One region of the Nocardioides sp. S5-5 genome, then DNA from elsewhere that is predicted to be linked to it. Evidence: riboswitches for the same ligand, from Rfam matches in the RefSeq annotation. Region 1 holds a riboswitch; the other holds the start of a gene.

Evidence for each region. Region 1 has a riboswitch for glycine ahead of gcvP (aminomethyl-transferring glycine dehydrogenase). Riboswitches for the same ligand answer to the same signal wherever they lie in the genome.
Region 2: linked by a shared signal. The riboswitch ahead of gcvT (glycine cleavage system aminomethyltransferase GcvT) and the one ahead of gcvP (aminomethyl-transferring glycine dehydrogenase) in region 1 are both predicted to bind glycine.

Annotation. Positions count from the first base shown of each region.
Region 1 is NZ_CP199913.1:184,688-191,825, forward strand. Features, by position in the region: gene ACUP6Y_RS00810 (hydantoinase/oxoprolinase family protein) at 1-188, shown strand, start outside; gene ACUP6Y_RS00815 (PDR/VanB family oxidoreductase) at 185-1,141, shown strand; gene ACUP6Y_RS00820 (MSMEG_1061 family FMN-dependent PPOX-type flavoprotein) at 1,134-1,823, shown strand; glycine riboswitch at 1,867-1,972, shown strand; glycine riboswitch at 1,973-2,064, shown strand; gene gcvP (aminomethyl-transferring glycine dehydrogenase) at 2,108-4,960, shown strand; gene gcvT (glycine cleavage system aminomethyltransferase GcvT) at 4,997-6,112, shown strand; gene gcvH (glycine cleavage system protein GcvH) at 6,142-6,516, shown strand; gene glyA (serine hydroxymethyltransferase) at 6,518-7,138, shown strand, end outside.
Region 2 is NZ_CP199913.1:2,020,755-2,027,892, forward strand. Features, by position in the region: gene ACUP6Y_RS09515 (diguanylate cyclase domain-containing protein) at 1-739, opposite strand, end outside; gene ACUP6Y_RS09520 (L-serine ammonia-lyase) at 809-2,191, opposite strand; gene gcvH (glycine cleavage system protein GcvH) at 2,253-2,627, opposite strand; gene gcvT (glycine cleavage system aminomethyltransferase GcvT) at 2,641-3,759, opposite strand; glycine riboswitch at 3,813-3,914, opposite strand; glycine riboswitch at 3,915-4,010, opposite strand; gene ACUP6Y_RS09535 (SDR family NAD(P)-dependent oxidoreductase) at 4,096-5,607, shown strand; gene ACUP6Y_RS09540 (endonuclease/exonuclease/phosphatase family protein) at 5,702-6,928, shown strand; gene ACUP6Y_RS09545 (5'-3' exonuclease) at 6,994-7,138, opposite strand, start outside.

The DNA of each region.
Region 1 (7,138 bases):
CTGGACAGGACCGCCGACGCGCCATCGACGACGCCTCGGACATCGCAACCGCGCGGGCCATCCAAGCTGGCGCGGACCCGAGCCGCATCGAGATCGTCGAAGTAACGGAGACCCCGATCGGGTACCTGCCAGAACCGGCCACGCGCCTCCAGGTGCGCGCGGCAGGACCACTCGGGAGAGTGTCGTGACCGGCAGCCCGACCACGTTTCTCCGTGTGCGGGTCGAGGAGCTTCGATACGAGGCCGAAGGCGTCGTCTCCGTCCTCCTGCGAGGCTTGGACGGCGACCTGCCAGCCTGGGAGCCTGGGGCCCACATTGGCCTGGTACTACCGAACCGGGTCGAGCGTCAGTACTCGCTCATCGAGTCCTACGCTACGTACAACTCCTACCGCATCGCCGTCCTTCTGGACCCGCTGAGCCGCGGAGGCTCCGAATACGTTCACTACTTCCTACGGCCCGGGCAGATCGTCACTATGAGCTCGCCGCGCAACAACTTCGCACTCCCGGAGTCGGAGGCGCTCGTCTTCATCGCCGGCGGCATCGGCATCACTCCGATCATCCCGATGATCCGAGCCGCGGAGGCTGCCGGAATCCGATGGACCTTGGACTACGGCAGCCGCAATCGGAGCTCCATGGCTTTCGCCGACTCCTTCGGAGACCTCGGCGACCGCGTGCGGTACTGGCCGTTCGACGAAACCGGTCACCTTCCACTCGACGACATCATCGCGGGTGCCGACACGGACGCCGCGTTCATCTGCTGCGGACCTGAGCCATTGCTGGTAGCGGTGGAACAAGTCGTCACCCGGTCCGGACGGTCGCCCTCCTCTCTGCACGTGGAGAGGTTCAAGCCTCGGCCGCGTCCGCCACAGGTGAATCGCGCGGTCACCGTCCGGGCGATCAAGAGCGCACGGACCATCAACGTCGACGCCGATACCTCCCTACTCGACGGACTGGCGCGAGCCGGCATCCCCGTCAGCGCGAGTTGTCGCTCCGGAGTCTGCGGAACCTGCGAAGTCGAGATCTTGGCCGGGCGCCCCGAGCACCGCGACGACGTCTTGACCCGCGAACAACAGGAAACAGGCCGCACCATGATGGTGTGCGTGTCGCGCGCCCTCGGCAGAGAGATAAGTCTCAATGTCTGAGCTCAACGTGACTCCGGCCTCCGGGTCGGCAGTGCGCCCCTCCGCCCGTTCCCTCCTCGACCGGGTCCGCCGGCTCAGCGTCCAGGAGGTCTGTGATGTGCTGGGTACCCCCGACGCTCCCGTGCTAGACAAGATTGATCGGGACCTGGGTCTGACGGCCCAGCGCTTCATCGCACATGCTCCGTTCGTTTGCCTAGCAACTCACGGAGCCAAGGGAGCTGACTCCAGCCCTCGGGGAGACGGTCCGGGCTTCGTGAAGGTGCTCGACGACGCCACCCTCAGCCTCCCAGATCGTTCGGGCAACGCTCTGGCCGACAGCTTCAGGAACCTCGCGTGCAACTCCGAGATCGGCATGCTTTTTCTCGTCCCAGGGATGCGAGAGACCTTGCGAGTCAACGGAAAGGCATTCGTCACCGACGACGTTCACCTCCGTCACCAGCACGAGGCGGACGGCCGCGTACCTAAACTTGTGCTCATCGTCGAGGTCGAAGAGAACTATTTCCACTGCGGGAAGGCGCTCATCCGATCCCGTCTCTGGGACCCCGCCGCGCAAGTCAACCCCGCCGACGTGGTGATGAGCAGCAACGTGTTCTCCCTTCGCAACACCGAGCGATCCGCGGTGACCACTACGACGTCGGAACTGACCGACGGTCTGGCGCACAGCTACGTGGCCGACCTCTGACGACCGCGCCAGGCGCACCAAGACAACTCCATATCGGCCGTTCGAAGCCGAAGCAGGAGAGCCCTCGCCTGACCCGATGGGTCGGGACGGGGCGCCGTAGGAGCAACTCTCCCCGAGAAACTCTCAGGCCCCATCACTGCTCGGCGAGGCAACTCTGGAAAGTCAGGACCCATGTCCTGCGCCCACGGTGCAAGCCGCTCACGCGGTGAAGCTCTCAGGTACCCATGACAGAGCGGGGAGGCAAGCGAAGCAGGGTGCACGCACCCTCGACGACGGGAGCCTCCGTGTCCTCGAACGACCCCACCCCTTCAAGCGCCTCCTTCAGCGAGCGCCACATCGGCACCGACGCCTCCGAGCAGGCGAAGATGCTGGCCGAGATCGGCTACGCGAGCCTCGACGAGCTGATGGCCGCCGCCGTACCGGCCGGCATCGTCTCGCCCGAGCCCCTGCGGCTGCCCGCACCGGCGAGCGAGACCGAGGCCCTGGCCGAGCTCGCCGTCCTGGCGGGACGCAACGACGTCGGCGTGGCGATGATCGGCTGCGGCTACCACCCGACGATCACGCCGCCGGTGATCCGCCGCAACCTGCTGGAGGCCCCGGCCTGGTACACGGCGTACACGCCCTACCAGCCGGAGATCAGCCAGGGCCGGCTCGAGGCGCTGATCAACTTCCAGACCGTCGTCGGCGACCTCACCGGCCTGCCGACCGCGAACGCCTCGCTGCTCGACGAGGCCACCGCGGTGGTCGAGGCGATCATGGTGATGCGCCGCGCGTCGCGGTCGAGGTTCCCGCGGGTGCTGGTCGACGCGGACACGCTGCCGCAGACCCTCGCCGTGCTCGCCACCCGGGCCGAGGCCGTCGGCCTCGAGGTCGAGCTGGTCGACCTCGACGCGCCCCTCCCGGACGGTGAGTTCTTCGGCCTGCTCGCGTCCTACCCCGGCTGCTCGGGCGAGGTCCGCGACCTGCGGCCGATCGCCGCCGAGGCCGCCGCACGCGGTGCGTCCGTCGCCGTGACCTGCGACCCCCTCGCGCTCACCCTGCTCACCCCGCCCGGCGAGATGGGCGCCGACATCGCCGTCGGCTCCACCCAGCGCCTCGGCGTCCCGATGTTCTACGGCGGTCCACACGCCGCCTTCATCGCCGTCCGCGAGGGCCTCGAGCGGCACCTGCCCGGACGGCTCGTGGGCGTCTCCATCGACGCGTCCGGGCAGCCGGCGTACCGCCTCGCGCTGCAGACCCGCGAGCAGCACATCCGCCGCGACAAGGCGACCTCCAACATCTGCACCGCGCAGGTGCTGCTGGCGATCACCGCCGGCATGTACGCCGTCCACCACGGCCCCGACGGCCTGCGCCGGATCGCCGGGCAGGTCCACGCGCGCACCGCCGAGATCGCCTCCGAGCTGGAGGTGCGCGGCGTGCGCCGGGTCAACCGGCACTTCTTCGACACCCTCGTCGTCGAGGTCGCGGACGCCGCGGCCGTCGTCGCCCGGGCCCGCGCCGCCGGCATCCTGCTGCGCCCGGTCGACGACACCCACGTCGGCATCACCTGCTCGGAGATCACCACCGCCGACCACGTCGCGTCCGTCGTCGACGCCGTCGAGCCGCGGACCGATGGTGGCGTCATGGTCCAGGTGGGCACCGGGATCCCGGCGGCGGTGCGTCGTACCTCGGCCTTCCTCGAGCACCCGGTCTTCCACCGGCACCGCTCGGAGACCGCGATGCTGCGCTACCTGCGGGCGCTCTCCGACAAGGACTACGCGCTGGACCGCGGGATGATCCCGCTCGGCTCCTGCACGATGAAGCTCAACGCCACCGCGGAGATGGAGCCCATCTCGTGGCCCGGCTTCGCCGACATGCACCCGCTCGCCCCGCTCGAGGACGTCGCCGGCTACCGCGTCCTCGTCGAGCAGCTCGAGGAGTGGCTGGCCGAGATCACCGGGTACGCCGCAGTGTCGATCCAGCCCAACGCGGGCTCGCAGGGCGAGCTCGCCGGCCTGCTCGCCATCCGCGCCTACCACCACGACCGCGGCGAGGCGCAGCGCGACGTCTGCCTGATCCCCTCCAGCGCCCACGGCACCAACGCCGCCTCCGCGGTGCTCGCCGGCTTCCGGGTCGTCGTCGTGGCCTCCCGCGAGGACGGCACCGTCGACCTCGACGACCTGGCCGCGAAGTGCGCCGAGCACGCCGACCGGCTCGCCGCCGTGATGGTGACCTACCCGTCCACCCACGGCGTCTACGAGACCGGCATCACCGACCTGTGCGACCTGGTGCACCGCCACGGCGGCCAGGTGTACGTCGACGGCGCCAACCTCAACGCGCTGGTCGGCATCGCGCGCCCGGGGGAGTTCGGCGGCGACGTCTCGCACCTCAACCTCCACAAGACCTTCGCGATCCCCCATGGTGGCGGCGGCCCGGGCGTCGGTCCCGTTGCGGTCGCGGCCCACCTGGCGCCGTACCTGCCGAGCCACCCGCTGCACCCGGTCCCGGAGCAGCGCGCGGGCATCGGGCCGATCAGTGCCGCGCCCTACGGCTCGGCGGGCGTGCTGCCGATCGCGTGGGCCTATGGCCGGATGATGGGGGCCGACGGGCTGCGCCGGGCGACCCAGACGGCGGTGCTCGGCGCCAACTACCTCGCCCACCGCCTCGCTCCTCACTTCCCGCTGCTCTACACCGCCGAGAACGGACTCGTCGCGCACGAGTGCATCGTCGACCTGCGGCCGCTCACCGCCGAGACGGGCGTCTCCGTCGACGACGTCGCGAAGCGGCTCATCGACCACGGCTTCCACGCCCCGACCATGAGCTTCCCGGTCGCGGGCACGCTGATGATCGAGCCGACCGAGTCCGAGGACCTCGCCGAGCTCGACCGGTTCGTCGCAGCGATGGTCGCGATCCGCGCCGAGATCGATGCCGTCGCCAGCGGCCGCTGGACCGCCGAGGACAGCCCGCTGCGGCACGCCCCGCACACGGCCGCCTGCCTGGTCGAGGAGTGGACGGCGTCGTACACGCGGGAGGAGGCGGTCTTCCCGGCCGGCACGCCGGCCGGCAAGTACTGGCCTCCTGTGCGCCGCATCGAGCAGGCCTACGGCGACCGCAACCTGGTCTGCTCCTGCCCGCCGATCGCCGACTTCGAGAACTGACCAACCCCACCCACGCCACCACCTAGGAGCACTGCCGTGTCCTCTCGAACCACCCCGCTGCACGAGGTCCATGCCGGCCTGGGGGCGAGCTTCACCGACTTCGCCGGCTGGCAGATGCCGGTCCGCTACAGCTCGGAGCTCGCCGAGCACCGCGCCGTCCGCACGACCGCGGGCCTCTTCGACCTCACCCACATGGGCGAGATCGAGCTGACCGGGCCGGGCGCCGGCGCCGCGCTCGACCACGCCCTCGTCGGCCGCCCGTCGGCGATCGGCGTCGGCCGGGCCCGCTACTCGATGATCTGCGCCGAGGACGGCGGCATCATCGACGACCTCGTCGTCTACCGCCTGGCCGAGGAGCACTACCTCGTCGTCGCCAACGCCAGCAACGTCGCCGTCGTGGCGCCCGAGATCGCCGCCCGCGCCGAGGGGTACGACGTCACGGTCCGCGACACGTCGGCCGACTGGGCGCTGCTGGCGGTCCAGGGGCCCGCGTCCGCCGCGATCATCGCCGCGCTGACCGAGCTCGACGTGCCGTCGCTGAAGTACTACGCCATCGACGCCGGCACGCTCGCTGCCCCTGACCGCGCAGTCGAGGTGCTGCTCGCGCGCACCGGCTACACGGGCGAGGACGGCTTCGAGGTCTACTGCCGCCCGGCCGACGCCCCTGCCGTCTGGGCCGCGCTGGCGCAGGCGGGGGAGGCCCACGGCCTGGTCCCCGCCGGCCTCGCCTGCCGCGACACCCTGCGCCTCGAGGCGGGCATGCCGCTCTACGGCCACGAGCTGAGCCGCGACACCACGCCGTACGAGGCGAACCTCGGCCGCGTCGTCGTCCTCGACAAGCCCGGCGGCTTCGTCGGCCGGGACGCGCTCGCGAAGCGCAAGGAGGAGGGCCCGGAGCGCGTGCTCGTCGGCCTCGTCTCGACCGGCCGCCGCTCGCCGCGCGCGGGCTACCCGGTCGTCGACCCGGCGACCGGCGCCGAGGTCGGCGAGGTCACCAGCGGCGCCCCGTCGCCGACCCTGGAGAAGCCGATCGCCATGGCCTATGTGCCCCCGCACCTCGCCGTACCCGGCACCCGCGTCGCCGTCTCCCTGCGCGGCTCCCTCGAGGACGCCGACGTCGTCGAGCTGCCGTTCTACACCCGTTCCCGCTGACCCACCCTTACCGAAATCAGGAGCACCCGATGAGCAACCCCACGAACCTCCAGTACTCCGCCGAGCACGAGTGGGTCGCCCTCGACGGCGACACCGCGCGCGTCGGCGTGACGGCCTACGCCGCCGACGCCCTCGGCGACATCGTGTACGTCGACCTGCCGGCCGTCGGCGACACGGTCACCGCGGGCCAGACCTGCGGCGAGCTCGAGTCCACCAAGTCCGTCAGCGACCTCTACTCGCCGGTGACGGGCGAGGTCGTCGAGGTCAACGAGGACGTCGACGCCGACCCGAGCCTGGTCAACAGCGACCCCTTCGGCGACGGCTGGCTGTTCGTGGTCAAGGTGACCGCGACCGCGGAGCTGCTCGACGCCGCGGCCTACGCCGCGCTGATCCGAGGACTCTGAGATGTCCAGCCTGAACCAGAGCCTGGCCGATTTTGACCCCGACGTGCACGCGGCGATCTCCGCCGAGCTACGTCGGCAGCGCGAGACCTTGGAGATGATCGCATCCGAGAACTTCGCGCCCGTCGCCGTGATGGAGGCGCAGGGCTCGGTCCTCACCAACAAGTACGCCGAGGGCTACCCCGGCCGCCGCTACTACGGCGGCTGCGAGCACGTCGACGTGATCGAGCAGCTGGCGATCGATCGGGTCAAGGAGCTCTTTGGTGCCGACTTCGCGAACGTGCAGCCGCACTCCGGTGCCCAGGCCAATGCCGCGGCGATGTTCGCGCTGCTCGACCCGGGTGACACGATCCTCGGCCTCGACCTCGCCCACGGTGGCCACCTGACCCACGGCATGCGGATCAACTTCTCCGGCAAGCTGTACGACGTCGTGGCCTATCACGTCGACGACCAGGACTTCGAGGTGGACATGGCCGAGGTCGAGCGGCTAGCGCTGGAGCACCGGCCGAAGCTGATCGTGGCGGGCTGGTCGGCGTATCCCCTCCACCTGGACTTTGCGGAGTTCCGCCGGATCGCCGACCTGGTCGGTGCCTACCTCATGGTCGACATGGCCCACTTCGCGGGC
Region 2 (7,138 bases), 1.8 Mb from region 1:
TGATCGTGGCGCCCGCGCCGGTCAGGAAGACCGTGCTCGTCGTGGTCGAGAACCGCAGCGAGACCCACATCGCGGGCAGCATCACCCCGAAGGCGTTGGGGTGGCCGGGGTTGAGCCAGAACACCCGGGCGAACACGACGCAGACCAGCGCGGCGCACGCGAGCGTCTCGGCCACCCGGGTCAGCGTCAGCGCCGGCGGCCGCCATCGGGCGTCGCGCAACCGCAGCACCACCGCCACCCCGGCCAGTGCGGTCACGCCGTTGCGGACCGCGAACAGCGCGAACGTGCGCAGCAGGTCGTCTTGGCCCTCGGCGGCGAACCAGAGCACGGCCAGCGCCGCCGCCACCAGGGTGCCGGCCACGATCGCCCCGACCAGCCGGCCGAGGTCGGCCGGCTCCCGCAGCCGGACCGGGCGGTCGCCGTACCGCAGGACGGCGGCCGTGACCGCGGCCAGCGCGACGTTGACCAGCACGAACCAGGCCGACAGGTCAGCCGCGGCGCCGGTCGTCAGGTTGACGCCGAAGGTGAGTGCGGCGAGCCCGGTCCAGTGGAGGGCCGCCGGCACCCGTGGGAGGCCGGATGCGTGCAGCCCCCAGAGCACGGCGACCGCGGCGGCGGGCCACACGAGCGACACCTCGCTGCCCTCCACCCGGGTCGCCCGCCCGGCGAGGATGGCCAGCGCGTACGCCACCGCGAACCCGGGCCCGGGCAGCATGGCCTTGGAGACGCGTCGTGCCACGGCTCGTGCTCCCCTCTCGTCGACGGCTCTCACGGGGCACATCGGCAGGAGGGACGACGACCCAAGCAGTCAGCATTCGATCACGTTGACGGCCAGGCCGCCGCGTGAGGTCTCCTTGTACTTCGTCTTCATGTCGCGCCCCGTCTCGCGCATCGTCTTGAGAGCCTTGTCGAGGCTGACCTTGTGGGCTCCGGAGCCGTGGATGGCGAGCCGGGCGGCGTTGATCGCCTTGACCGAGGCGATGGCGTTGCGCTCGATGCAGGGGATCTGGACCAGCCCGCCGACCGGGTCGCAGGTGAGACCGAGGTTGTGCTCGATGCCGATCTCGGCGGCGTTCTCGACCTGCTCGGGGGAGCCGCCGAGGACCTCGCACAGGGCGCCGGCGGCCATCGCGCAGGCCGAGCCGACCTCGCCCTGGCAGCCGACCTCCGCGCCGGAGATGGAGGCGTTCATCTTGGCCAGGATGCCGATCGCGGCGCCGGTCAGCAGGAACCGGACGATGCCGTCGTCGACCTGCTCGGGCGTCAGGTCCCTGGCGACGAAGCGCACCCAGTACTGCAGCACCGCGGGCACGATGCCGGCGGCGCCGTTGGTGGGCGCGGTCACGATCCGGCCGCCGGAGGCGTTCTGCTCGTTGACCGCGAGCGCGAACAGGTTGACCCAGTCGATGACGTCGAGCGGATCCTGACTGCCGGCCGCGCAGAGCTTCGCATGCAGCTCGGGTGCGCGACGGGGGACCTTGAGGCCGCCCGGGAGGACGCCCTCGCGGTGGCAGCCCTCCTCGATGCAGGCGGCCATCACCCGCCAGATCTCCAGCAGCCCGGTCCGCACCTCGGCCTCGGTGCGCCAGGTCAGCTCGTTGGCGAGCATCACGTCGGAGACGCTCATCTCGGCCTCGCGGCACACGGCGAGCAGCTCGCCGCCGGTCGTGAACGGGTGCGGCAGCACCGTGTCGTCCACGACCACCCGGTCCGCGCCGACCTGGGTCTCGTCGACCACGAAGCCGCCGCCCACCGAGTAGTAGGTGCGAGCGCGCAGCTCGGCGCCCTCGGCGTCGTACGCCGTGAACACCATGCCGTTCGGGTGCGCGGGCAGCGACTGGCGGCGGTGCATGACGACGTCGTCGGCCTCGAAGCGGACGGCCCGCTCGCCGGCGATCCGGAGCTGCTCGTGCTCGAGGATCGCGGCCACCCGGGCGTCGTACGTCGCGGTGTCGGTGGTCGCCGGGTCGTCACCCTCGAGCCCGAGGATCACGGCCTTGACCGAGCCGTGGCCGTGCCCGGTCGCGCCGAGCGAGCCGAACAGCTCCGCCCGCACCCGCGCGACCCGCGGCAGCTCCCCGTCGACCGCGAGGCCGGTGGCGAAGGTGCGCGCCGCCCGCATCGGGCCGACCGTGTGGGACGACGACGGCCCGATGCCGATGGAGTAGAGGTCGAAGACGCTCAGCGCCATCGGGTCACTCGCTCCTGCGTTCCATGATTCGACGGTACAGCCGCCCGCATGGACCCCGCTGTCACGTCGAGGCGATCAGGGAGTCGTAGGCCGCCGCGTCCATCAGCTCGCCGGTCGCGGTCACCTTGACGACGAACAGCCAGCCCTGGCCGAACGGGTCGCTGTTGACCAGGCTCGGGTCGGCGTCGACGGCGTCGTTGACCTCGACCACCTCGCCGGTGACCGGGGCGTACAGGTCGCTGACCGACTTGGTCGACTCGAGCTCGCCGCAGGACTCGCCGGCGGTGACGGCGGTGCCGACGGCGGGCAGGTCGACGTACACGACGTCGCCGAGGGCGTCCGCGGCATAGGCGGTCACGCCGACCTTGGCGGTGTCGCCGTCGACGGCGATCCACTCGTGCTCGGCGGTGTACCGGAGGTGGGTGGGGTTGCTCATGGGGTTCTCCTGCTCAGCGGCTGCGGGTGTAGAAGGGGAGCTCGACGACGTCGGCGTCCTCGAGGGTGCCGCGCAGCGACACCTGGAGTCGGGTGCCGACCGCCGACAGGGCGACCGGCACGTAGGCCATCGCGATCGGCCTCTCCAGCGTGGGGGAGGGCGACCCGCTGGTGATGACGCCGACCTCGGCACCGCCGGCCGGGTCGAGGACCGGGTAGCCGGCGCGCGGGGAGCGGCGACCGGTGGCGGCCAGGCCGACGAGGACCCGTTGGGGGCCCTCCGCCTTGCGCTTCGCGAGCGCTGCCTGGCCGACGAAGCCCTCGGGCTTGTCGAGGACGACGACCCGGCCCAGACCGGCCTCGTACGGCGTGGTGGCCCGGTCGAGCTCGTGGCCGTAGAGCGGCATCCCGGCCTCGAGGCGCAGCGTGTCGCGGCAGGCGAGTCCGGCGGGGACCAGGCCGTGTGCCTCGCCGGCCGTGCTGAGCGCCTCCCAGACGGCGGCGGCGTCACCCGGCTTGCAGTAGACCTCGAAGCCGTCCTCGCCGGTGTAGCCGGTGCGGGCGAGCAGCACGTCGATGCCGGCGACCGTGCCGGCGTCGATCGCGTAGTACCTCAGCGACGGCACGTCGAGCTCGGTCAGCCCGGACAGGATCTCCGCGGACGCGGGGCCCTGGACCGCCAGCAGCGCCCAGTGCGCCGACGTGTCCCGGACCGTGACGTCGTACCCCCCGGCGCGGGCGACCAGCTCGGGGGCGACGACCGCGACGTTGCCGGCGTTCGCGACGACGAGGTAGTGCTCCTCGGCGAGCCGGTAGACGACGAGGTCGTCGATGATCCCGCCGTCCTCGGCGCAGATCATCGAGTAGCGCGCCCGGCCCACGCCGATCGCGGACGGCCGGCCGACCAGCGCGTGGTCCAGCGCGTTGCCCGCGCCGGGGCCGGTCAGCTCGATCTCGCCCATGTGGGTGAGGTCGAACAGCCCGGCCGTCGTCCGCACGGCGCGGTGCTCGACGCTCTCCGAGCCGTAGCGGACCGGCATCTGCCAGCCCGCGAAGTCGGTGAACGACGCGCCGAGGGCGATATGGACGTCGTGGAGCGGAGTGAGCCGTGGGGTCACGGAAGGTGTGGTCATCGGGAGGCTTCCTCGTGGAGCGCACGGCGTGTGCCGCGCGCGTGGCTGGGCTGCCTCCCCGCTCTGTCATCGCTACCTGAGAGCTTCACCGCCCGTCGGGCGGCTTGCACCGTGGGTGCGGGCCGGTGGGTCCGGTCCGTCTTTCCAGAGTTCGCCTCGTCCCGGCGGTCAGGGGGCCTGAGAGATTCTTGGGGAGATTTGCTCCTTCGGCGCCCGTCCTCGTGGGACTGGGACTCTCCCGCCGGGGTTCGAACGGCGCGATGTTCAGTTGTGACGCCGGTCATGGCGTGGGGCGAGCATACGGCATCCGGCGGCCGGTCCCCGTACCATCGGGCGGTGCCTCGCCCCGACTCCGCCGAGCGGCTGACCGGGATCGACCCGGACGAGCTCGCGATCACCCTCAAGGTCCTCCGTCAGGTCCCGCTGCTCGACCCCGAGCACGAGGACGTGCGCACCATGAAGCGGGCGGCGTCGTACATGTACAAGCTGATCAAGAAGCAGCGGCGCGCCGAGATCCGGCTGGAGCGGCAGCGTCACGACCAGGACGTCATCGAGAGGACGGCGACCGGCTCGCCGATGCGGATCGACGACGAGACCGCCGGCATCCCGCTGGTCTCCACCGCGCAGGGCGCGTTCGCCGGTGAGCTGCTCACCGCGCGTGGGTGCTACATCTGCAAGGAGGACTTCACCCTGGTCGACGCGTTCTACCACTGGCTGTGCCCGCGCTGCGCCGCGATGAGCCACGCCAAGCGCGACCAGCGCACCGACCTCACCGGCAAGCGCGCGCTGCTCACGGGTGGTCGCGCCAAGATCGGCATGTACATCGCGCTGCGCCTGCTCCGCGACGGCGCGCACACCACGATCACCACCCGGTTCCCGAAGGACGCCGTCCGCCGGTTCGCCGCGATGGAGGACTCCGCCGAGTGGCTGCACCGGCTCAAGGTCGTCGGCATCGACCTGCGCGACCCCACCCAGGTCATCGCGCTGACCGACGACGTCGCCGCGGACGGCCCGCTCGACATCATCATCAACAACGCGTGCCAGACCGTACGACGCCTGCCGGGCGCCTACACGCACCTCACCGAGGGCGAGCTGGCGCCGCTGCCCACCGGGATCGAGCTGCCCGAGATGGTGGCCTTCGACCGGATCTCCGAGGCGCACCCGGCGGCGATCGCCGGCGCCCTGGCCGACCACGCCGTCGCCCACCACGAGGGGGAGTCGGCCGAGGCGGCGCTGGCGGCCCACAATGCCGCCTCGATGACCGCGCTCGCGCTGAAGGCCGGCGGCGCCTCGCTCGAGCAGCACCTGGCCGGCACCGCGATCGACGCCGGCGGGCTGATCCCCGACATCCAGGACAACAACTCCTGGACCCAGGTGCTCGACGAGGTCGACCCGTTGGAGCTGCTCGAGGTGCAGTTCTGCAACTCGATCGCGCCCTTCCTGATCAACTCCCGGCTGCGCCCGGCGCTGCGGGCCGCCGTCCAGAACGGCGCCCGCCGCGCGTACATCGTCAACGTCTCGGCGATGGAGGGCCAGTTCTCCCGTCGCTACAAGGGCGCCGGGCACCCGCACACCAACATGGCCAAGGCCGCGCTCAACATGATGACCCGCACCTCGTCGGGCGAGATGTTCGAGACCGACCGGATCCTGATGACGGCCGTCGACACCGGCTGGATCACCGACGAGCGACCGCACCACGAGAAGCTGCGGATCGCCGCCGAGGGCTGGCACGCGCCGCTCGACCTGGTCGACGGCGCGGCCCGGGTCTACGACCCGATCGTGCGTGGCGAGGCGGGGGAGGACCTGTACGGCTGCTTCGTGAAGGACTACGAGCCCTCGCCCTGGTGAGCTGCCGGTCCCGGATCCCGATCCGACCGGTATGTCATCACCCATTTTGGGGATCGACCTGCATGTGGCGTCCCTTTGCGAGAAAGTAGAGCCCATGCGTCGTCTGCTCTGCCTCCTGACCGTTCTCGCCGTCGCGCTCGGCGTGCTGTCCGCGCTCTCGCCCGCGGGCGCCGCCGCCCGCCCGAGCGCTCCCTGGGTCTCCGGGCAGGCGGTGCAGCCCGACGGCACCGTGACGATCACCCTCGACTGGGACGCCGCGCCCGGCGCGTCGGCCTACGACGTCTACGCGCTGAAGGGTGAGGGCGAGCCGATCCTGGCGGGCCAGATGGTCTACCGGGCGGTCTCCGGCACGCGCACCGCCGTGCCGGGCCTGGCCCCCGGCACGACGTACTGCTTCGCGCTGATGACCAACGCCGGTGGCGCGGGCAGTCCGCGGGCCTGCAAGGTGACGCCGCCGATGTCCCGCGCCGTCGTGCCGACCGCGCTGGCGACCACCGCGGCCACGTTCAACGTCGCCTGCGGATCGAAGAAGAACTGCAACGGCGGCTGGAAGTGGAAGAAGCGGCAGAAGAAGGTCGTCGCCGACATCGACCGGATGAACGCCGACATCATGGTGTTCGTCGAGGGCCACCTCGCCCACAAGTACGGCAAGAAGAAGCGCTGGATCGGCAAGGTCATGAAGAAGCGCGGCTACACGCTGGCCTGCCAGACCCAGAAGAGCAAGAAGCGCAAGCTGTTCAGCCAGACCGCCTACGTCCGCTCCAGCGCGTACGCCGTCGTCGACCCGAAGCACAACAGCAAGGGCACCCGCTTCACCAGGTTCGGCGACCGCAACCACGGGTTCTGCCACGCGCTGGTCCAGCACCGGGCGACCGGCAAGCAGGTCGCGGTCGCCGCGGTCCACCTGCGCGACGGCAAGTCCGACGGCACCCGCCAGCAGGAGACCGCCTACGTGCTCGGCCGGGTCAACGGCGCGTTCCCGGGGGTGCCGACGATCCTGCTCGGCGACTTCAACTCCCACCGCGGCCTGGACCGCCGCGGCCAGACCGACACCCCGCGCCTGGTCATGGAGGGTGCCGGGTACGCCGACTCGGTCGACGTCGCCGCCCACCTGACCTACCCGTACCTCAACTCCGCGCACGCCTTCAAGGCCGACCCGCCGCGCTCGACGACCTGGCCGACCCACGTCGACCGGATCTTCGTCTCGCCGGGCATCACCGTGCCGAGCTGGGAGAACATCGCGGTCCTGGCGGGCGGTCGCTACGCCACCCCGATGGCCTCCGACCACAACCCGGTCCGGGCGACCCTGTACCTGCCCTGATCCGCACCGCGCCCGGTGAGGCCCTGGACCGGGGCGTCCTGGGCGTCGGTCACCTCGCCAGCGTCTCAGCCGCGCGGCACCGACGCCGGGTCGCCCGTGAGCACCCGCAGCGCGAGTGCCGTGGTCGCCTCCATGTCGAGGTGGCCGACCACGCGCTCGACCCGGGCGATGTCGAGGGGGAGCAGGCCCGGCGTACCCGGGACGTCGGGG